3 regions of the Streptomyces luteosporeus genome follow, and region 1 is predicted to be linked to each of the others. Evidence: riboswitches for the same ligand, from Rfam matches in the RefSeq annotation. Region 1 holds a riboswitch; each other region holds the start of a gene.

What was found. Region 1 has a riboswitch for cobalamin ahead of ABD361_RS24880 (ribonucleoside-diphosphate reductase subunit alpha). Riboswitches for the same ligand answer to the same signal wherever they lie in the genome.
Region 2: linked by a shared signal. The riboswitch ahead of metE (5-methyltetrahydropteroyltriglutamate--homocysteine S-methyltransferase) and the one ahead of ABD361_RS24880 (ribonucleoside-diphosphate reductase subunit alpha) in region 1 are both predicted to bind cobalamin.
Region 3: linked by a shared signal. The riboswitch ahead of nicT (Nickel transporter NicT) and the one ahead of ABD361_RS24880 (ribonucleoside-diphosphate reductase subunit alpha) in region 1 are both predicted to bind cobalamin.

Annotation. Positions count from the first base shown of each region.
Region 1 covers NZ_BAAASL010000022.1:22,306-29,143, reverse strand. Annotated here, with positions in the region: gene def (peptide deformylase) at 1-383, shown strand, start outside; gene ABD361_RS24885 (ribonucleotide-diphosphate reductase subunit beta) at 454-1,479, opposite strand; gene ABD361_RS24880 (ribonucleoside-diphosphate reductase subunit alpha) at 1,479-3,884, opposite strand; cobalamin riboswitch at 4,050-4,174, opposite strand; gene mctP (monocarboxylate uptake permease MctP) at 4,369-6,000, opposite strand; gene ABD361_RS24870 (DUF3311 domain-containing protein) at 5,997-6,299, opposite strand; gene ABD361_RS24865 (carbonic anhydrase) at 6,614-6,838, shown strand, end outside.
Region 2 covers NZ_BAAASL010000009.1:155,945-162,782, forward strand. Annotated here, with positions in the region: gene ABD361_RS14130 (CbtA family protein) at 1-704, shown strand, start outside; gene ABD361_RS14135 (enoyl-CoA hydratase/isomerase family protein) at 777-1,856, opposite strand; partial or broken gene ABD361_RS14140 (acyl-CoA dehydrogenase family protein) at 1,853-2,065, opposite strand; gene ABD361_RS14145 (dienelactone hydrolase family protein) at 2,122-2,847, opposite strand; partial or broken gene ABD361_RS30670 (short-chain fatty acyl-CoA regulator family protein) at 2,996-3,067, opposite strand; gene ABD361_RS14150 (hypothetical protein) at 3,140-3,418, shown strand; gene ABD361_RS14155 (hypothetical protein) at 3,469-4,002, opposite strand; cobalamin riboswitch at 4,174-4,358, shown strand; gene metE (5-methyltetrahydropteroyltriglutamate--homocysteine S-methyltransferase) at 4,546-6,838, shown strand, end outside.
Region 3 covers NZ_BAAASL010000012.1:110,023-116,860, forward strand. Annotated here, with positions in the region: gene ABD361_RS17605 (cytochrome P450) at 1-62, shown strand, start outside; gene ABD361_RS17610 (YIP1 family protein) at 183-773, opposite strand; gene ABD361_RS17615 (APC family permease) at 861-2,393, opposite strand; cobalamin riboswitch at 2,530-2,752, shown strand; gene nicT (Nickel transporter NicT) at 2,783-4,009, shown strand; gene ABD361_RS17625 (hypothetical protein) at 3,963-4,181, opposite strand; gene uvrA (excinuclease ABC subunit UvrA) at 4,345-6,771, shown strand.

The DNA of each region.
Region 1 (6,838 bases):
TCGGCGTGGACCTGAAGGTCTTCGTCTACGACTGCCCCGACGACGAGGGCGTCCGCCACGTCGGCCACGTCGTCAACCCCGTCCTGGACGAACTGCCGGCCGAGCGCCGCGTCCTGGACGACTCCAACGAGGGCTGCCTGTCCGTGCCCACGGCGTACGCCCCGCTGGCCCGCCCCGACTACGCCGTCGTGCGCGGCCAGGACATGCACGGCAACCCGATCGCCGTCGAGGGCACCGGCTACTTCGCCCGCTGCCTGCAGCACGAGACGGACCACCTCTACGGCCGCCTCTACATCGACCGCCTCTCCAAGCGCGAGCGCAAGGACGCCCTGCGTCAGATGGCCGAGGGCACCCCGCGCTACCCGGTCGTCCCCAACGACTAGTCGGTACGACGAAAAGGCCCGTACGGATCGCTCCGTACGGGCCCTTTCGTCGTGTGACGGGAACGTGTGACTAGAACTCGTCGTCGAAGGAGACCGAGCCCTCGACCGCCACCTGGTACGCGGAGGCGCGGCGCTCGAAGAAGTTGGTCAGCTCCTGGACGTTCTGCAGCTCCATGAAGGAGAACGGGTTCTCCGAGCCGAACACCGGGGGGAAGCCCAGGCGCTGCAGGCGCTGGTCGGCGACGCACTGCAGGTACTCGCGCATGGAGTCGGTGTTCATGCCGGGCAGGCCGTCGCCGCACAGGTCGCGGGCGAACTGCAGCTCGCACTCGACGGCCTCCTTGAGCATGTCGGTGACCTGCTGCTGGAGTTCGTCGTCGAAGAGGTCCGGCTCCTCCTCGCGGACGGTGTCCACGACGGAGAACGCGAAGTCCATGTGCATGGACTCGTCGCGGAAGACCCAGTTGGTGCCGGTCGCCAGGCCGTGCAGCAGGCCGCGGCTGCGGAACCAGTAGACGTAGGCGAAGGCGCCGTAGAAGAACAGGCCCTCGATGCACGCCGCGAAGCAGATCAGGTTGAGCAGGAAGCGACGGCGGTCGGCCTTCGTCTGCAGGCTCTCCAGCTTCTCGACCTCGTTGATCCACTTGAAGCAGAACTGCGCCTTCTCGCGGATGGAGGGGATGTTCTCCACGGCCGCGAAGGCGGCGGCGCGGTCGTCCGGGTCGGGCAGGTAGGTGTCGAGCAGCGTCAGGTAGAACTGGACGTGCACGGCCTCCTCGAACAGCTGCCGCGACAGGTACAGGCGCGCCTCGGGCGAGTTGATGTGCTTGTACAGCGTCAGCACGAGGTTGTTCGCCACGATCGAGTCGCCGGTCGCGAAGAAGGCGACCAGGCGGCCGATCATGTGCTGCTCACCCGGGGAGAGCTTGGCGAGGTCGGCGACGTCCGAGTGGAGGTCGACCTCCTCGACGGTCCAGGTGTTCTTGATCGCGTCGCGGTAGCGGTCGTAGAAGTCCGGGTACCGCATGGGGCGCAGGGTCAGCTCGAAGCCCGGGTCGAGCAGGTTCTTGGGGCGGTCGTCGGATGCCGTGGTCATTACTGGCAGGCCTCGCAGGACTCGGGGTTCTCAAGGGAGCAGGCGATGGCGTCCGCGTCGGGCGCGGCCTGCTGCACGGGGATGGTCGTGGCGGCACCGGCACTCGCGCCGGAGGCGGCGCGGGCGATGCGGGTGGCCGGGCGGGAGCGCAGGTAGTACGTCGTCTTGATGCCCTGCTTCCAGGCGTACGCGTACATCGAGCTGAGCTTGCCGATGGTCGGCGAGGCCATGAACAGGTTCAGCGACTGGCTCTGGTCCAGGTACGGCGTACGGGCCGCGGCCATGTCGATCAGGGCGCGCTGCGGGATCTCCCAGGCCGTGCGGTACAGGTCGCGGACGTCCTGCGGGATCCACTTCATGTCCTGGATGGAGCCGTTGGCCTCGGTCATGGCCTCGCGGGTGGCGCGGTCCCACACGCCCAGCTCCTTGAGGTCGTTCACCAGGTAGGTGTTGACCTGCAGGAACTCACCCGAGAGCGTCTCGCGCTTGAACAGGTTCGACACCTGCGGCTCGATGCACTCGTACACGCCCGCGATGGAGGCGATGGTGGCCGTCGGCGCGATGGCCAGCAGCAGGGAGTTGCGCATGCCGACCGCGGCGATGCGGGCGCGCAGCGCCTCCCAGCGGTCCTCCCACGCGGCGACGGCGTTGGGGTAGTGGTCCGGGTGCAGCACGCCGCGGGCGGTGCGGGTGGCCTCCCAGGCCGGGTGCGGGCCGTGCCGCTCGGCGAGGTCGGCGGACGCCTCGTACGCGGCGAGCATGATCCGCTCGGAGATCTTGGTGGACAGCTCCTTCGCCTCGGCCGAGTCGAAGGGCAGGCGCAGGCGGAAGAAGACGTCCTGCAGACCCATCAGACCCAGGCCCACCGGGCGCCAGCGGCTGTTGGAGCGGCCGGCCTGCTCGGTCGGGTAGAAGTTGATGTCCACGACGCGGTCGAGGAAGGTGACGGCCGTGCGGACGGTCGCGTCGAGCTTCTCCCAGTCCATGTCGCCGTCGGCGCCCAGGTGCTGCGCCAGGTTGACCGAACCGAGGTTGCACACGGCCGTCTCGCCGTCGTTCGTGACCTCGAGGATCTCGGTGCACAGGTTCGAGGAGTGGACGACCGCGCCCTTCTCGGCCGTCTGGTTGGCCGTGCGGTTGGCGGCGTCCTTGAACGTCATCCAGCCGTTGCCGGTCTGCGCCAGGGTGCGCATCATCCGGGCGTACAGCACGCGCGCGGGGATGGTGCGGACGGCCTTGCCCTCGGCCTCGTAGCGGCGGTAGGCGGCGTCGAACTCGTCGCCGTACAGGTCGACCAGGTCGGGCGTGTCGGCGGGGGAGAACAGCGACCAGTCGGCGTCGGCCTCGACGCGGCGCATGAACTCGTCCGGGATCCAGTGCGCGATGTTCAGGTTGTGGGTGCGGCGGGCCTCCTCACCGGTGTTGTCCCGCAGCTCCAGGAACTCCTCGATGTCCGCGTGCCAGGTCTCCAGGTACACGCAGGCGGCGCCCTTGCGGCGGCCGCCCTGGTTCACCGCGGCGACGGAGGCGTCCAGGGTGCGCAGGAACGGCACGATGCCGTTGGAGTGGCCGTTGGTGCCGCGGATGAGCGAGCCGCGGGAGCGGATGCGCGAGTACGACAGGCCGATGCCGCCCGCGTGCTTGGAGAGCCGGGCGACCTGGTGGTAGCGGTCGTAGATCGAGTCCAGCTCGTCCAGCGGGGAGTCCAGCAGGTAGCAGGACGACATCTGCGGGTGGCGGGTGCCGGAGTTGAAGAGCGTGGGGGAGGAGGGGAGGTACGACAGCGTGCTGGTGAGCCGGTACAGCGCCGCCACGTCCTCCAGGGCCCGCTCGCTGTGGTCCTCGGCCAGGCCGCAGGCCACGCGCAGCAGGAAGTGCTGCGGCGTCTCGATCACGTCGCGGTGGATCGGGTGGCGCAGCAGGTAACGGCTGTGCAGGGTGCGCAGGCCGAAGTAGCCGAAGCGGTCGTCGGCGCCGTCGGCCAGGGCCGCCTCCACGAGCGCGTCCAGGCGCGCGGCGTGGGTGGCGACGAAGGCGGCCGTGTCGTCGGCGATGAGGCCCTCGCGGTGGCCCACGGCGACCGAGGCGGAGAAGGAGGTGGCGCCCTGGCCGGCCGCCTCCTCGGCGATGGCGCGGGTGAGCAGGCGGGCGGCGAGCTTGGAGTACTCCGGCTCCTCGGCGATCAGGCCGGCGGCCGCCTCGGTGGCGAGGGAGCGCAGCTCCGCCTCGTCCGCCGCGGCGCTGCGGCCGCGCAGCGCGGCGGCGGCGACCTTGCCCGGGTCGGTGGCGGGCAGATCGGCGGTGAGGTCCGTCAGGGCACGCAGCAGCGCGGTCCCGGGGCCGTCGGCCGCTTCCGCGTTCGCTGAGACGGGACCTGCAACCGGATCTGCGGGCGCGATGGTCACGAGTGGCTCTCCTCGCTCGGCTGTGGTGGCCGGGCGGGTGCGCGCGACGGTCGCGTACGGGCACGTCCGACTCGGAACTCGGGAGCGTGCCGCGCAGCGTCCGCCGGCCCAACCCGCGAGGCCCGGACGTGTTCAACGCCCATGGCCGAGCCCGGGGCGGGCTCGGTGGTGGGCGCGCTGCCGGCAGGTCCTCGGACTGGTGGTGCGGTGTTTGTGCGCACTCGTTCACCGTTGCGGGACAGTTCCGGATTTGCACCGGATTCCCCTGCGGCGACAGCGAGCACGAGCATACATCTAGTGCCGGGCCTCGCACGCGCCCCCACATGTTGTGTCGGCGCGTCATGAGGTGGTTGCGGAATGTGGTAGGGGAGGCGTCCTTGCAGGCAAGAGCCGGACGGGCTGCGCCGCAGCCCGTCCGGCTCTTGGTGGTCTCTTGACGGAGTCTTCCGGAGGAGTTTCCCGTCGGGCGGGGGTCGGGTGGGGTTCAGCCCGCCGCGGGCGCCTCCACGGTGGCCGGCGGCAGCTTCTCCTGCACGCCGGGGTCGCCCGCATCGGCCGTGTAGTCCGACGGCCGCGTGAGGTCGACCCCGTCCGGCGCCCCCACCGCCCGCAGGACGAGTGTGGCGACCACCGCCACCAGCACGTTGACCACGAACGCCGTCAGGCCGATGTACCCCTTCTCCCCGATGAGCGGAATGAGGTTGGTATTGCCGAAATGGTCCTGCGTGGCGCTGGGTGTCGCGTACGCCCGCCACGTCCCGTACGCCATGCCCGCGGCCCACCCCGCCAGCAGGCCCCAGCGGTGGAACCAGCGCGTGAAGAGCCCGCCCACCAGCGCGGGCACGGTCTGCAGGATCCAGATGCCGCCGAGCAGCTGGAAGTTGATGGCGACCGTTTTGTCCATCGTCAGCACGAAGGCGAGGGCGCCGACCTTGACCAGCAGGGATGCGATCTTGGACACCTTCGCCTCGTGCTCGGGCGTGGCGTCCGGCTTCAGGAAGTCCTTGTAGATGTTGCGGGTGAACAGGTTCGCCGCGGCGATCGACATGATCGCCGCCGGCACCAGCGCCCCGATGCCGATGGCGGCGAACGCCACGCCCGTGAACCAGTCGGGGAACATGTCCTCGAACAGCTGGGGGATCGCCAGCTGCCCGTTCTTCACCTTCACCCCGGCGGCGATCGCCATGAAGCCGAGCATGGCCAGCAGGCCGAGCATGAGGGAATACAGCGGCAGGATGGTGGTGTTGCGGCGGATGACGTTGCGGTTCTTGCTGGAGAGCACCGCGGTCACCGAGTGCGGGTAGAGGAAGAGGGCCATGGCGGAGCCGAGGGCGAGGGTCGCGTACGCCCACTGCGCATCGGATCCGGTCACGAGCGCACCGCGCGGTTTGCCGGTGGCCGGATTCTCGGTTGCGAACGCCTTGGCCGCCTTGGCGAAGATCTCGTCGAAGCCGCCGAGCCGCATCGGGATGTAGATGATGGCGACCGCGATGACGATGTAGATGAGGGCGTCCTTGACGAACGCGATCAGCGCCGGCGCGCGCAGCCCGGAGGAGTAGGTGTAGGCGGCCAGGACGCCGAAGGCGATCAGCAGCGGCAGGTCCTTGACGAACCAGTTGGCACTCTCGCCGCCGCCCACGCCCAGGACGTCCAGTACCGCCTGGATTCCCACCAGTTGCAGCGCGATGTACGGCATGGTGGCCAGGATGCCGGTGACGGCCAGGGCGACGGACAGGCCGCGGGAACCGAACCGGCCCCGGACGAAGTCCGAAGAGGTGACGTAGCCGTGCCGGTGCGAGACCGACCACAGGCGCGGCAGGAAGGTGAAGACGAGCGGATAACAAAGGATGGTGTACGGCACGGCGAAGAATCCGGCCGCTCCGCCCGCATAGACGGCGGCCGGGACGGCGACGAAGGTATAGGCCGTGTAGAGGTCGCCGCCCAGCAGGAACCAGGTGATCCAGGTACCGAAGGAGCGGCCGCCCAGCCCCCACTCGTCGAGGCTGTCGGCGCTCTCCGCCTTTCGCCAGCGCGCGGCCCAGAAGCCCATGACCGTCACGGCCAGGAAGAAGAAGACGAAGACGGTCAGTGCCACACCGTTGACCCCTTCCTTCACTTCGATTCACCTCCCTTGAGCAGGCGTTCGCGACGGCGAACGAGGACATAGGCGATCGTGGTCAGCAGCGTCGCGATGAGCACCCACAACATCTGGTACCAGTAGAAAAAGGGAATACCGATGAAGGCCGGGGAGACGCGGGCGTAGGAGTCGACCCACAGCATGGCCACGAAGGGGATGGCCAGGCAGATCCCGGCGACGATCAGGGGTGCCGGGGAGGCGGTCGCGCGCGTGCGCGGGCCGTCCGCGGCCGTATGGGCAACCGGTCGTCCGGCTTGTTGCTCGGGGGGTTCCGACATCAGTGGCTCCGTCCCTGGGTGCGATCACATGTGTAATGCGCTGGAAATCTAGGGGAGCTCCTGCCCGGCGTCACCCCTCTTCCGCATATCGGGACGCCGGCCGTCGACGGAATGTCGTCTTCCGTTGCCTCGCCGCAATGGACTGGACCAGCTGATCGTCAACTGTCAACTCTTGTCCAGGATTTGACAAGAATTTTTATCTCCCCTCCTGGGGTAATGCACTGGTAAAGTGCTGGTCGCAGCAAGCTCTTGATCCGACCCGACCACACCGCGCCCCGGCGAAGAGCCGCAGTGGCGCAGGAGGCAGGCCCATCATGAAGTCACTGATCGACAAGGCCCGGTCCTTCGCGACCACCCACGTGGCCGACCCCCGGTACGCCGAGGCCTTCCGGGCCCTGGAAGCAGGGCAGTCCCCGGAGGTCCTCTTCATCACGTGCTCCGATTCGCGCGTGGTGCCCGCGCTCATCACCGGCGCACGCCCCGGCGAGCTGTTCGAACTGCGCACCGCCGGCAACGTCGTTCCCCCCTATCCCACCAGC
Region 2 (6,838 bases), on a different contig from region 1:
CAGGCGTCCTCGCCCTGGTCGTCGCCTATCTGCTGGGCGAACCCCATGTGGACGCGGCCATCGCCTTCGAGGAGGCCCACAGCCACGACCACGGCGAGGAACTGGTCAGCCGCAGCCTGCAGTCCACCGCCGGCCTGGCCACCGGCGTCCTCCTCTACGGCGTCGCGATCGGCGGCATCGCCGCCCTGGCGTTCTGCGTGGCGCTGGGCCGCATCGGCCGGTTCGGCCCGCGTGCGACGGCGGCGCTGGTCGCCGGCGGTGCCCTGCTGGCCGTCTACGTGGTGCCGTTCCTGAAGTACCCGGCCAACCCGCCGTCCGTCGGCGACCCGGACACCATCGCCAAGCGCACCACGCTGTACTTCCTGATGATCGCGCTCAGCGTCCTGCTGAGCGTCGCCGCGGTCATCCTCGGCAGGCGGCTGGCTCCACGCCTGGGCGCCTGGAACGCCACGGTGGCGGCCTCGGCCGCGTTCCTCGCCGTGATCGGCCTCGCCTACGCCTTCCTGCCCGCCGTCAACGAGGTGCCCAAGGACTTCCCGGCCACCGTGCTGTGGCAGTTCCGCCTCGCGGCCCTGGCCATCCAGGGCACCCTGTGGGTCGCCTTCGGCCTGCTCTTCGGACACCTCGCCGAGCGCGTCATGGGCGCCGCCGCAGCCTCCGGCCGGCGCACCGATGGGGCGGGTTCGCCCGCCGCGATCGGCTGATCCGGCCGGCCGACGCCCGGTAAGGGGCTCGTCGCCCTGGCGACAGCCCCTTACTGCGGGCGACGGTGCTGCTCACCACGGCACCTCCCGGGCCTCGTCGGCCGGGGCCAGGCGCAGCTCGCGGGCGCCGAGCGGGGCGAAGTACCGTTCCACGTCCGCGTCGGTGACCTCGGCGAGCGTGGCGGGGGACCAGCGCGGCGTGCGGTCCTTGTCGACGACCTGGGCCCGGATGCCCTCGACGAGGTCGTGCGAGGACAGTGCCGCGCAGGAGATGCGGTACTCCTGCTCCAGGACCCGCTCCAGCAGGCCCAGCGCCCGGGCGCGCCGCAGAGCGACGAGGGTGACCTTCAGGGCGGTGGGGGACCTGCCGAGAAGGGTCGCGGCGGCCTCGCCGGCCGCCGGGGCGGCCTCGGCGCGCAAGCGCTCCACGACGTCCTCGACGGTGTCGGCCGCGTAGCACCGGTCGATCCACTCCCGCTGCGCCTCCAGCACGCCGGGCGGCGCCTCGCGCACGTACCGGGGGAGCACCTCGTGCACGGGCGCGTGCGCGAGGTCGGCCACCAGGTGCGGCAGCCGGCCGGACGGTACGAAGTGGTCGGCCAGCCCGCACAGCAGGGCGTCGGCCGCCCCCACCGCCGTCCCGGTCAGGGCGAGGTGGGTGCCGAGCTCGCCGGGGGCGAGCCCGAGGAGGTGGGTGCCGCCGACGTCGGGCGAGAAGCCGATGCCGGTCTCGGGCATGGCGACGCGGGAGCGTTCGGTGACGATCCGTACGCTGCCGTGGGCGGAGACACCGACGCCGCCGCCCATGACGATGCCGTCCATGACGGCCACGTACGGCTTGGGATAGTGGGCGATCAGGGCGTTGAGCCGGTACTCGTCCCGCCAGAACTCCGCCGAGGCGCGGCCGCCGCCGGTGCGGGCGTCCTCGTGGATGGCACGGATGTCGCCGCCCGCGCACAGCCCGCGCTCGCCCGTCCCCGTGACGACCACCGTCTCGACGGCGGGGTCCTTCTCCCATTCGGCGAGGGCCTGGTCGATGCGGGTGACCATGGCGTGGGTGAGGGCGTTGAGGGCCCGGGGCCGGTTGAGGGTCAGGTAGGCCGCGCGGCCCTCGGTGCGCAGCAGGACGTCGGACTCGCCGGGGGTCGTCATCGCCGGCCGCCCGTCAGGTCCCGGGCCACGATCAGACGCATGATCTCGTTCGTTCCTTCCAGGATGCGGTGCACCCGAAGATCGCGGACGATCTTCTCGATGCCGTACTCGCTCAGGTGGCCGTGGCCGCCGTGCAGTTGCAGGGCGCGATCGGCGACCGTGCAGCCGGTGTCGGTGGCGAAGCGCTTGGCCGGCGCACAGCTGCGCGGCCGCCGCGAACATATAGTTGGACGTCCTACTAAGTCCAGCTCCTGGGTGTTCGGGCTCACTCCGTCACAGGCAGGCACTCGGCGAGCAGGTCGACGACATCGCGCCAGGCTCGCTGCGCATGCCGTGGGTGGTAGCCGACGCCGGGGACCGCGGGGTGGTCGACCGGCGGGTGGTGGAAGGCGTGCAAGGCGCCGCCGTAGACGGTGAGGCGCCAGTCGACGCCCGCGGCCTGCATCTCGGCGGTGAACGCGTCCCGTTGCGCGGGCGGCATGATCGGGTCTTCCGACCCGACCCCGGCCCACACCGGGCAGCCAATGCGCGCCGCCCCGCCCGGCCGGCCCGTGGTCAGTGCGTTGATTGTCCCGATCGCGCGCAGGTCGACGCCGTCGCGCCCGAGTTCCAGGGCGATCGCGCCCCCGGTGCCGTAGCCGACGGCGGCGATCCGGTCGGGGTCCGTCCGCGGTTCGGCGCGCAACACGTCGAGCGCCGCGTGGCCGATGCCCCGCCTGCGTTCGGGGTCGGCGAGCAGCGGCATGCAGCGGGCCAGCATCTCCTCGGGGTCGCTCAAGTAGCGCCCGCCGTGAAGGTCGAAGGCCAGCGCCACGTACCCCAGCTCGGCCAGGGCATCGGCTCGGCGGCGCTCGACATCGCTGAGCCCCATCCCCTCGGGCCCGACCAGGACCGCGGGCCGACGGTCGGCACCGGCCGGGAGCGCGAGGTGCCCGATCATCGTGAGGCCGTCGGCCGGGTACTCCACCGTGCGCGTTGAAATCGTCGTCATGAGACTGGACGGTAATGATCACCGAGCCCGGTCGAGCCTGTGTTCACCGGTGGCAGAACACCGCGGGTGCGCCTCTGAAATGCGGCGATGGCTCGCAAGATCCGTCACGAACCCCGTTCCCCCAGCACCCCGCGAGAATCAGTCTCCGCCCCGGCCCGATGGCGAACGTCTTGCCCGGCTCGCCCCAGCCGCCGCGCTGCCGCGTCACGGTCCGCGCCGTCGAAGTGGTCGGTCAGGCGCTCGGCGGTGAAGCCGCGCGCCTTGTGGATGCGCGCTGAGTAGGGTCACCGCCATGAACAAGGCGAAGGGGCGATGGCCCAAGCCCGGTCCCGACGGCGGCGTCGAGGACGTGACGCTGCTGATCCTCGAATGGCTGGGCGAGCAGGGTATAGATGCCATGCTCCGCATCGATGCCGAGCGCATGCGGGAAGGACTGCCGGCATGGACGTTCGTCGCCGGCGGGGGAGGGCCGTTGCCGGAGGGACTGCGTGCCGACGGAGCCTCGGTCGCCGAGTGCATGGGCAAAGCACTGTGCCGATTGCGGGAAGCCGGGACGGACGTTCCCTTCTGATCACGACGACGCGACCGGACACCCGCCCCCGACGGCTCGGCAGCGGCGGGTTACTTCCAGGTGGCGAGGGTCTCGCTGCGCCGCGTCCACGTGACCGTGGACGGTGCCTTCGCGTCGTCGGGGGCGAGGAAGACGGTGCAGCCCTCGACGCTTCGTCCCGTGGGGGCTTCCTTGAACGTCGTGTGGTCGGCCCCGACGCATTTGTCGAAGTGGCCGGTGGTCAGGGGCTCGGTCGGGTCGCCCGTGGCTTCCATGGACGGCAGGACGATCAGCTCCGTCAGTCGCTTGCCGTCGCTCCACACCTCGAAGTGCGAGGTCTCGTCGTTGTCGTTCCCCTCGGCCGTCTTCGTGAGGGTGAAGCGGACGTAGTAGGGGGTCTTGCCCGCGTATTTCGACGCGTCCTGGAGCAGGGAGAGGTCGGCGTGGCTGCCCTTCTCCACGCGGACGACGGTCACTCCGACGGAACCGCTCCTGTCACCGGCGACGGTCGCCTTCTCGCCGAACTTCAGGGACGGGCCCGAGTCGGCGCAGCCGGCCAGGGCCAGCATCCCCACGGCAGCCGTCCACAGTGCCCGGCGCTTCATGTCGTCTCCCCAGCAGCATTGTCCTCGTGCCCGGGGAGCCTACCCCGCAGCTGGACATGCTCAGGACAACGAACATCAGGCCGATCCGCCGTCGTGTGTGACCGGCATGCGAACAACCCTGTGCGTGGCGGGGGTTCTCCCTCTAGGCTGGCGGTGCAGCTGGTTCGCCCCGTCCGCCAGGCGGGAGGCGTCGTAAGAGGGAACCCGGTGGGAATCCGGGACTGCCCCGCAGCGGTGAGCGGGAACGACCGCCGTCATACGCACTGGGTCCGCACGGGCCCGGGAAGCGACGGCCAGTAGGTGTCCGCCGGGAGGTGTTCTTCCCGGCAGGCGTGCCCGCGAGTCCGAAGACCTGCCGCTGCCCGCGTGCGAGCGTTCGCGCGCGGCCATCCCGGTGACCTCGAGGGCGGGTCGGCGTACACAGGCGTTCCGCAGCGGACGGACACACGCTACGACGGTGGTGTCCCGGCGGGCCTGTCGTCACCCCTTCGCGCCCTCGTCACGCACCGGGTCCTCCGGAAGAAACTCGCGAAGGAGAGTTCCGTGACCAGCAAGTCCGCAGCCGCGGCAGTACGCGCCACCGTGCACGGCTACCCCCGCCAGGGGCAGGGCCGTGAACTGAAGAAGGCGATCGAGGGCTACTGGAAGGGCCAGGTCACCGCCGACGCCCTGCGCCGGACGGCCACCGCGCTGCGCCGCACCAACTGGCTGCAGCTCGCCGACGCCGGCGTCCACGAGGTGCCGACCGGCGACTTCTCGTACTACGACCACGTCCTGGACACCAGCGTCATGGTCGGCGCGATCCCCGCCCGGCACCGGGCCGCCGTCGGGGCCGACGCCCTGGACGGGTACTTCGCCATGGCCCGCGGCACCCAGGAGGTGGCGCCGCTGGAGATGACCAAGTGGTTCGACACCAACTACCACTACCTCGTCCCGGAGCTCGGTCCCGACACCGTCTTCACCGCCGACTCCACCGAGCAGGTCACGCAGCTGAAGGAGGCCCTCGCCCTCGGTCTCGCCGCCCGCCCCGTCCTCGTCGGACCGGTCACCTACCTGCTGCTGGCCAAGCCCGCGCCCGACGTCGCCGCCGGCTTCCGGCCGCTCACCCTGCTCGACCGGCTGCTGCCGGTGTACGCCGAGGTCCTCGCCGACCTGCGGGCCGCCGGCGCCACGTGGGTCCAGCTGGACGAGCCCGCCCTCGTGCAGGACCGCACCCCGGCCGAGCTGAACGCCGCCGCCCGCGCCTACCGCGAGCTGGGCGCCCTCACCGACCGCCCGCAGCTGCTGGTCGCCTCCTACTTCGACCGCCTCGGCGAGGCCCTGCCCGTTCTGGCCAAGGCCCCCGTGGAGGGCCTCGCCCTCGACTTCACCCGCTCCGCCGCCGCCCAGCTCGACGACCTCGCGGCCGTCGGCGGCCTGCCCGGCAAGCGCCTGGTCGCCGGCGTCGTCGACGGCCGCAACGTGTGGATCGACGACCTCGAGAAGTCCCTGGCAACCCTCGGCACCCTGCTCGGCCTCGCCGACCGGGTCGACGTCGCCACCTCCTGCTCCCTGCTGCACGTCCCCCTCGACGCCACCGCCGAGCGGGACATCGACCCGCAGATCGTCCGCTGGTTCTCCTTCGCCCGCCAGAAGGCCCGCGAGGTCGCGACCCTCGCCAAGGGCCTCGCCCACGGCACCGACTCCATCGCCGCGGAACTCGCCGCCAACCGCGCCGACCTCGCCTCCCGCACGAACTCGGCGATCACCCGCGACCCGGCGGTGCGCGCCCGCGCCGCCGCCGTCACCGCCGCCGACACCCACCGCTCACAGCCCTACGCCGAACGGGCCGCCGCCCAGCGCGCCCACCTGGGCCTGCCGCCCCTGCCGACCACCACCATCGGCTCCTTCCCCCAGACGAGCGAGCTGCGCACCGTCCGCGCGGACCTGCGCGCCGGACGCATCACCGCCGCGGCCTACGAGGAGCGCATCGAGGCGGAGATCCGTGAAGTGATCTCCTTCCAGGAGAAGACCGGCATCGACGTCCTCGTGCACGGCGAGCCCGAGCGCAACGACATGGTGCAGTACTTCGCCGAGCAGCTCACCGGCTACCTGGCCACCCGGCACGGCTGGGTGCAGTCCTACGGCACCCGCTACGTCCGCCCGCCGATCCTCGCCGGCGACATCTCCCGCTCCGAGCCCATGACCGTCCGCTGGACCCGCTACGCCCAGTCGCTCACCCGGCGCCCGGTCAAGGGCATGCTCACCGGGCCCGTCACCATGCTTGCCTGGTCCTTCGTCCGCGACGACCAGCCGCTGGCCGACACCGCCCGGCAGGTCGCCCTCGCCCTGCGCGACGAGGTCGAGGACCTGGAGGCGGCCGGCACGTCGGTGATCCAGGTGGACGAGCCCGCCCTGCGCGAGACCCTGCCGCTGCGCGCCGCCGACCACGCCGCGTACCTCGCCTGGGCCACCGAGGCCTTCCGCCTGGCGACGAGCGGCGTCCGGCCGGACACCCAGATCCACACCCACATGTGCTATGCCGAGTTCGGCGACATCCTGGCGGCCATCGACGACCTCGACGCCGACGTCATCAGCCTGGAGGCCGCCCGTTCGCACATGCAGGTCGCCGCCGAGCTGGCCACGGCGGGATACCCGCGCGAGGTCGGGCCCGGCGTGTACGACATCCACTCGCCGCGCGTCCCCGGCGCGGGGGAGGCTGCGGAGCTGCTGCGCAAGGCCCTGACGGCGATCCCCGCCGACCGCCTGTGGGTCAACCCGGACTGCGGCCTGAAGACGCGCGGCTGGCCCGAGGTCCGCGCCTCCCTGGAGAACCTGGTGGCGGCGGCCGCCGAGG
Region 3 (6,838 bases), on a different contig from region 1:
GGGCGCGTGGCCTGAAATCGCTCCCCGTGCGCTGGTCGGCGCAGAAACGAACAGGTTTTTGATGCATGGCCCATCCTTGATGAGGTAGAACTGTTCTCGAGCCCGCCCGGTGTGCATCCCCCGTCGCACCGGGCGGGCCTTCGTCGTCCTCCCCGCGGGCCGTGTGCGGACGCCCGCCGGGATCAGCCGCTGCCGGGCGGGAACTTCAGCAGGGCCACGGCCGCCAGCATCTGGATGCTCACGGCCGCCACCGCCTTGCGGGTCGGCAGGTGGTGCTGGCCGCGGATCAGCAGAACGGCGAGCGCGCTGCCGAAGGCCGCCGTCACCGAAGCCGCGGCCCGCACCGGGACGGAGCCGGCCGGCAGCCAGGTGTCGAGCGCGAGCCGGGGCAGGTCGCTCGCCCAGAACAGGACGACGAACAGGCTCGTCGTGGGCCCGAACCGCCCGTTGCCACCCAGGCGGCGGGCGATCGCGTGGGTGGCCGCGCCCAGCAGGAAGCTGGCCAGCATCATCACCACCGACCCGATGGCCAGCGCCTCCAGCGCCAGCACCGGGCTCACCCCCCACTGCCCCCAGAAGGAGTCCACGGCCAGCGTGCCCATCGCCCCGCACAGCAGCGACAGGAAGGCGGCCGCTCCCCACACGCTCCGGTCCCGGGACTCGTCGAGGACCTCGACGGGCCGGTACCAGAGCCCGAATATCAGGCGGTGCCAGAGCAGCCTGCGCGGCGTGGCGGCGGGGGTGGACGGGGGCGGGGACGTGGTCACGGGCATGGGTGCCGTTTTATCACCGTTCGGCCGGCCCCCACGAAAGTGCGGGCGCCCGCAGGGGTCCGGCCGGGACGCCGGGCCGACGGAGCGTCAGGCGGGCGCGGTGGTCACGGATCCCTCCTCGCCCTCCGCCTCGCCGCCGGTGCCGGCGGCCCGCCGCGGGAGGTACTCCTCATTGATCTCCCGCGGCCCGAAGGGCCACTGCCGCTCGTACGCCGCCCAGAGCACGAAGGCCACGCAGCCCGCCCCGACCCAGGCCAGCGACCACTCGATGGGATGCCGGCCCGGCGAACTGCGGTCCGCGAAGCCGTAGATGACGAGCCAGCCCGCCAGCGCGACCAGGCTCGGCAGCGGATAGAGCCACATGCGGTACGGGCGCGGCAGGTCCGGCTGGCGGCGGCGCAGCACGGTCGCGGCGATCACCTGGGAGAGCGCCTGGAGGATCACCATCACGGCCATCAGCAGCTGGATGATCGTGGCGAGGTCGGTGTGACGGCCGATCAGGAACCCCAGGGCGCTGATGACCCCCATCGTCGCCAGGGACAACCCCGGGAAGCGGTGGCGGGGGTGCAGGACGCCGAAGCGGCGGAAGAAGACCTTCTCCCGCGCCGCGTCGAAGGGGATGCGCGAGCCGCCCAGGAGTCCGGTGAAGACCGACGCGAAGGCCGTGACGAGGATCAGCACGGTGACGACATCGGCCGCCGCCTTGCCCCAGGTCTTCTCCATGACGGCCGAGGCGACCGAGGAGGAGGCGGTGGAGGAGGGGTCGAGCATCTCCCGCCAGTCGACGACGCCCAGGGTGCCGATCTGCAGCAGGAGGTAGATGGCCATGATGCCCAGGATGGAGTTCACGATGGCCCTGGGCATGGTGCGCCCGGGGTCCTTGATCTCGGCGCCCATGTAGGCGACGGTGCTGTAGCCGCCGTAGTCGTAGATGCCGATGGTCAGCCCCGCGGCGAAGCCCAGCCAGAACTGATGGCTCGTCACGTCGAAGGCGCCCGCCGGGTAGGTGAAGGCCCGCTCCGGGCTGAAGTGGGTGAAGGCGGCGACGATGACCAGGGACACCGACGCGATCATCACGCCCCACAGGACGGCGGTGATGCGCGCGATGGACTCCACCCGCCGCCACAGCAGCGCGACGACCAGCGCCACCATGGCCAGGCCCGTCACGTCGCCCTGCGTCTGCGTCATGCCGGGCCACAGATAGCCCAGGTACTGCACGAACCCGATCACGCCCGTGGCCATGGCGAGCGGGATGAAGAGCATCGCCGTCCACACGAACAAAAACGGCATCAGCTTGCCGGTGCGGTACTGGAACGCCTGCCGCAGATAGACGTAACTGCCGCCCGCGCCGGGCATCGCCGCGCCCAGCTCGGCCCACACCAGCCCGTCCGCCAGCGCCAGCACCGCCCCCGCGACGAAGCCGATGACGGCGTGCGGGCCGCCGAACGAGGCGACCATGAGGGGAATGGTGACGAAGGGGCCTATCCCGCACATCTGGCTCATGTTGATGGCCGTGGCCTGGAACAGCCCGATGCGGCGCACGAACACCGTCCGCTGCCCGGGCACCTCCGGAGCACTGCCGCCCGGGTCCTGCCCCGTCCCCGCTGCCGAATCTGCCATGGCGGTCAGCCCCTTCCGGTCGTTGCCTGCACTCGTAGCACCGGGCCCGGGGTGGCGTCCATCACCCGCGCGGTAGCGGAGGGATGGCCTCCGGCGGATGACGCACGGCCGGGCGACCATGAGGCCCGCCGGGAGGTTAGGGTGTCGGGGCCGTGGTGTTCGGGAAGACCGGTGCCGGCCCTTCGGGGCCCATTCCGGAGCGGCCCTCGCCACTGTGATCGGGGAGTGACCGTCCCCACCCCGCACGCCGGCCCGTCCGGCGCACGGAAGCCACTGGGCCGCATCCGGCGGCCTGGGAAGGCGGGGCGGTCGCGTGCGCACCCGTCAGCCAGGAGACCGGCCACGGCATCTCGAAGTGATCCACGAGGTGCTGGAGCGTTCAACCCGAGATGTCCACCAACACATCCCTTCCCGCCGACATACCCACCGGCATACCCACCGGGCCGCCGGCCTTCCGCTGGCGGCGCGAGGACACCGTGCGCACCGCCGGCCTGCTGGCCGTCATCGCCGCCCTCCACGTCGTCGCCTTCGGCGTGCTCTACCTGCTGGTCGTGCCGCAGCACTACACCGTCGACTCCAAGGTCTACGGCGTCGGCCTCGGCATCACCGCCTACACCCTCGGCATGCGGCACGCCTTCGACGCCGACCACATCGCCGCCATCGACAACACCACCCGCAAGCTCATGGCCGACGGCAAGCGCCCGGTCTCGGTCGGCTTCTGGTTCGCCCTCGGCCACTCCAGCGTCGTCGTCGTGATGGCCCTGCTGGTGGCCGGCGGCACGCACCTGGCCGGCACGCTGATGGACGAGGACTCCACCACCCACCAGGTGCTCGGAATCGTCGGCACCTCCGTCTCCGGCGGCTTCCTCTACCTCATCGCCATCCTCAACCTCGTCGCCCTCGCCGGCATCCTGCGCGTCTTCCGCGCCATGCGCGAGGGCCGCTACGACGAGGGCGAGCTGGAGAAGCAGCTGGACTCGCGCGGCTTCATGAACCGGCTGCTGGGCCGCTTCACCCGCTCGGTCAGCCGCCCCGGCCAGATGTACCCCCTCGGCTTCCTCTTCGGCCTCGGCTTCGACACCGCCACCGAGGTCACGCTGATGGTGATGGCGGGCAGCGGCGCCGCGGCCGGGCTGCCGTGGTACGCGATCCTGTGCCTGCCGCTGCTGTTCGCGGCCGGCATGAGCCTCTTCGACACCCTCGACGGCACGTTCATGAACTTCGCCTACCAGTGGGCGTTCTCCAACCCGGTGCGCAAGGTCTACTACAACCTCACCATCACCGGCCTGTCCATCGCCGTCGCCTTCCTCATCGGCACCATCGAGCTGGTGGGCGTCCTGCACGAGAAGCTCGGCCTGGACGATCCCGTCAGCGGCTGGATCGCCGGGCTGAACCTCGACAACGTCGGCTTCGTCATCGTCGGGCTGTTCGTCGTGGTGTGGGCCGCGGCACTGGCCTACTGGCGTCTGGCGCGGGTCGAGCAGCGCTGGACCGCCCGCACGGCGGCGGCCGCCGTCACGGACGGGTCCGCCGTTACGGCCGAGCCCGCCCTCACGGACGGGTCCGGGGTCACGGACGGGGGCAGTCCCGCCGCGCGCACGCCTTCCGGGCGCTGACGACCGGCGGGCCGCTGCCCGCCGGTTCCTCGCCGACCACCACCAGCGCCGGCCCGCCGCACGTCCGGCAGGTACGGGACGAGGCGTCCCGTTCCCGCTCGATCGCCGCGGCGATCCGGCGCAGGGGGTCGGCGCCGGGGGCCGCGCGCGCCTGGGCATCGGTGTCGGTCATGGGCCATCCCGTCGAAAAGGTCGTCGTCGACGTTCGCTGTGAGACGTTCGCTGTGACAGAGGTTGCCTGGGGCATCCTGGCGCAGGATGCCCGGCCGCGTCAGCGTGTCGGTAGCGGTTCACCCTCCCGGGGAGGCGGGGGAGCGGCGCCTAGACTCGCTCGCGTGCACGACCGCCTTGACCCCCACGACCCGTACGCCCCCCACGACCCGTACGTCCGCGTCCGCGGCGCCGCCGAACACAACCTCAAGCACGTCGACGTCGACATCCCCCGCGACGCCCTCGTCGTCTTCACCGGCGTCTCCGGCTCGGGGAAGTCCTCCCTCGCCTTCGGCACGCTCTACGCCGAGGCCCAGCGCCGCTACTTCGAGTCCGTCGCCCCCTACGCGCGCCGGCTCATCCACCAGGTCGGCGCCCCCAGGGTCGAGGAGATCACCGGCCTGCCGCCCGCCGTCGCCCTGGAACAGCGCCGCTCCGCCCCCACCTCGCGCTCCTCCGTGGGCACGGTCACCACCCTGTCCAACTCGCTGCGCATGCTCTTCTCCCGCGCCGGCACCTACCCTCAGGGCGCGCCCCGCCTGGACTCCGACGCCTTCTCGCCCAACACCGCGGCCGGCGCCTGCCCCGAGTGCCAGGGCCTGGGCCGCGTCCACCGGGTCACCGAGGAGTCGCTGGTGCCCGACCCCTCGCTCACCATCCGCGAGGGCGCCGTCGCCGCCTGGCCCGGCGCCTGGCAGGGCAAGAACCTGCGCGACATCCTCGACACCCTCGGGTACGACGTCGACCGGCCCTGGCGCGAGCTGCCGCAGGCCGACCGCGACTGGATCCTGTTCACCGACGAGCAGCCGGTGGTCACCGTCCACCCCGTGCGCGAGGCCGACCGCATCCAACGCCCCTACAAGGGCACCTACATGAGCGCCCGCCGCTACGTGCTGCACACCTTCGCCGACTCCAAGAGCGCCACGCTGCGCGCGCGGGCCGAGCGCCACCTGGTCAGCGCCGACTGCCCGGTGTGCGCGGGGCGCCGGCTGCGGCCCGAGGCGCTGGCCGTCACCTTCGCCGGGCACGACATCGCCACGCTCGCCGCCCTGCCGCTGACCGCGCTGGCCGAGGTGCTGCGCCCGGCGTGCACGGGTGAATCGGCCGCCGCGGCACTCGCCGGGGACCTCCTCGCCCGCATCGGGATCCTCACCGACCTGGGCCTGGGCTACCTGGCCACCGACCGCCCCACCCCCACGCTGTCCGCGGGCGAGCTGCAGCGGCTGCGGCTGGCCACCCAGCTGCGCTCGGGCCTGTTCGGCGTGGTGTACGTCCTCGACGAGCCGTCCGCCGGCCTGCACCCGGCGGACGGCGAGGCGCTGCTGGCGATGCTGGAGCGGCTCAAGGCCGCCGGCAACTCGCTCTTCGTGGTCGAGCACCGCATGGACGTGGTGCGCCGCGCCGACTGGATCGTCGACGTCGGCCCCCGGGCCGGCGAACACGGCGGGCAGGTGCTCCACAGCGGCCCCGTCGAAGCCCTCGCGAACGTCGAGGCGTCGGCCACGCGCCGCTACCTCTTCCCCGACGGGCGGCAGCGACCGCCCGCGCGCAGCCCCCGCACCCCCTCGGGCCTGCTGCGGCTGCGCGGCGTGAACCGGCACAACCTGCGCGACGTGGACGCCGGCTTCCCCCTCGGCGTCTTCACGGCCGTCACCGGCGTCTCGGGCTCGGGGAAGTCCACCCTCGTCGGCCAGGCCCTCGCCGGGACCGTCGCCGCCCACCTCGACGGCGGCGAGCCGCTCGGCGAGGCCGAGGGACTGGAGGCCGTCGACCGGCTGGTGACGGTCGACCAGAAGCCCATCGGCCGCACCCCGCGCTCCAACCTCGCCACCTACACCGGCCTCTTCGACGCCGTGCGCAAGCTCTTCGCGGCCACCGACGAGGCCCGTGCCCGCGGCTACGGCGCCGGCCGCTTCTCCTTCAACGTCGCCGGCGGGCGCTGCGAGGAGTGCCAGGGCGAGGGCTTCGTCGCCGTCGAGCTGCTCTTCCTGCCCGGCACGTACGCCCCCTGCGCCGCCTGCGGCGGGGCGCGCTACAACCCCGGGACGCTGGAGGTCACCTACCGCGGCGCGAGCATCGCCGACGTGCTGGCCATGACCGTGGACGCGGCCGCCGACTTCCTCGCCGACGTGCCCGCGGCGCTGCGGTCCCTGCGCACCCTCAAGGAGGTGGGCCTGGGCTACCTGCGCCTGGGCCAGCCGGCGACCGAGCTCTCCGGCGGCGAGGCACAGCGCATCAAGCTCGCCGCCGAGCTGCAGCGCAGCCACCGCGGCCACACCCTGTACGTCCTCGACGAGCCCACGACGGGGCTGCACCCGGCCGACACGGAGGTGCTGCTGCGCCAGCTGCACGGCCTGGTCGACGCGGGCAACACGGTCGTGGTCGTCGAGCACGACATGACCGTGGCCGCGGGCGCCGACCACGTCGTCGACCTCGGCCCGGGCGGTGGCGCCGAGGGCGGCCGCATCGTCGCCGCCGGCCCGCCCCACGAGGTGGCCCGGGCGACCGGCAGTGCCACCGCGCCGTACCTGGCCCGGGCCCTGCGGTTGTGAGCGGCCTCGTCCGCTGACGTTCATGAACGCGTCACCAAACCTGTCGCCCCGTCACATCGCCCCCTCC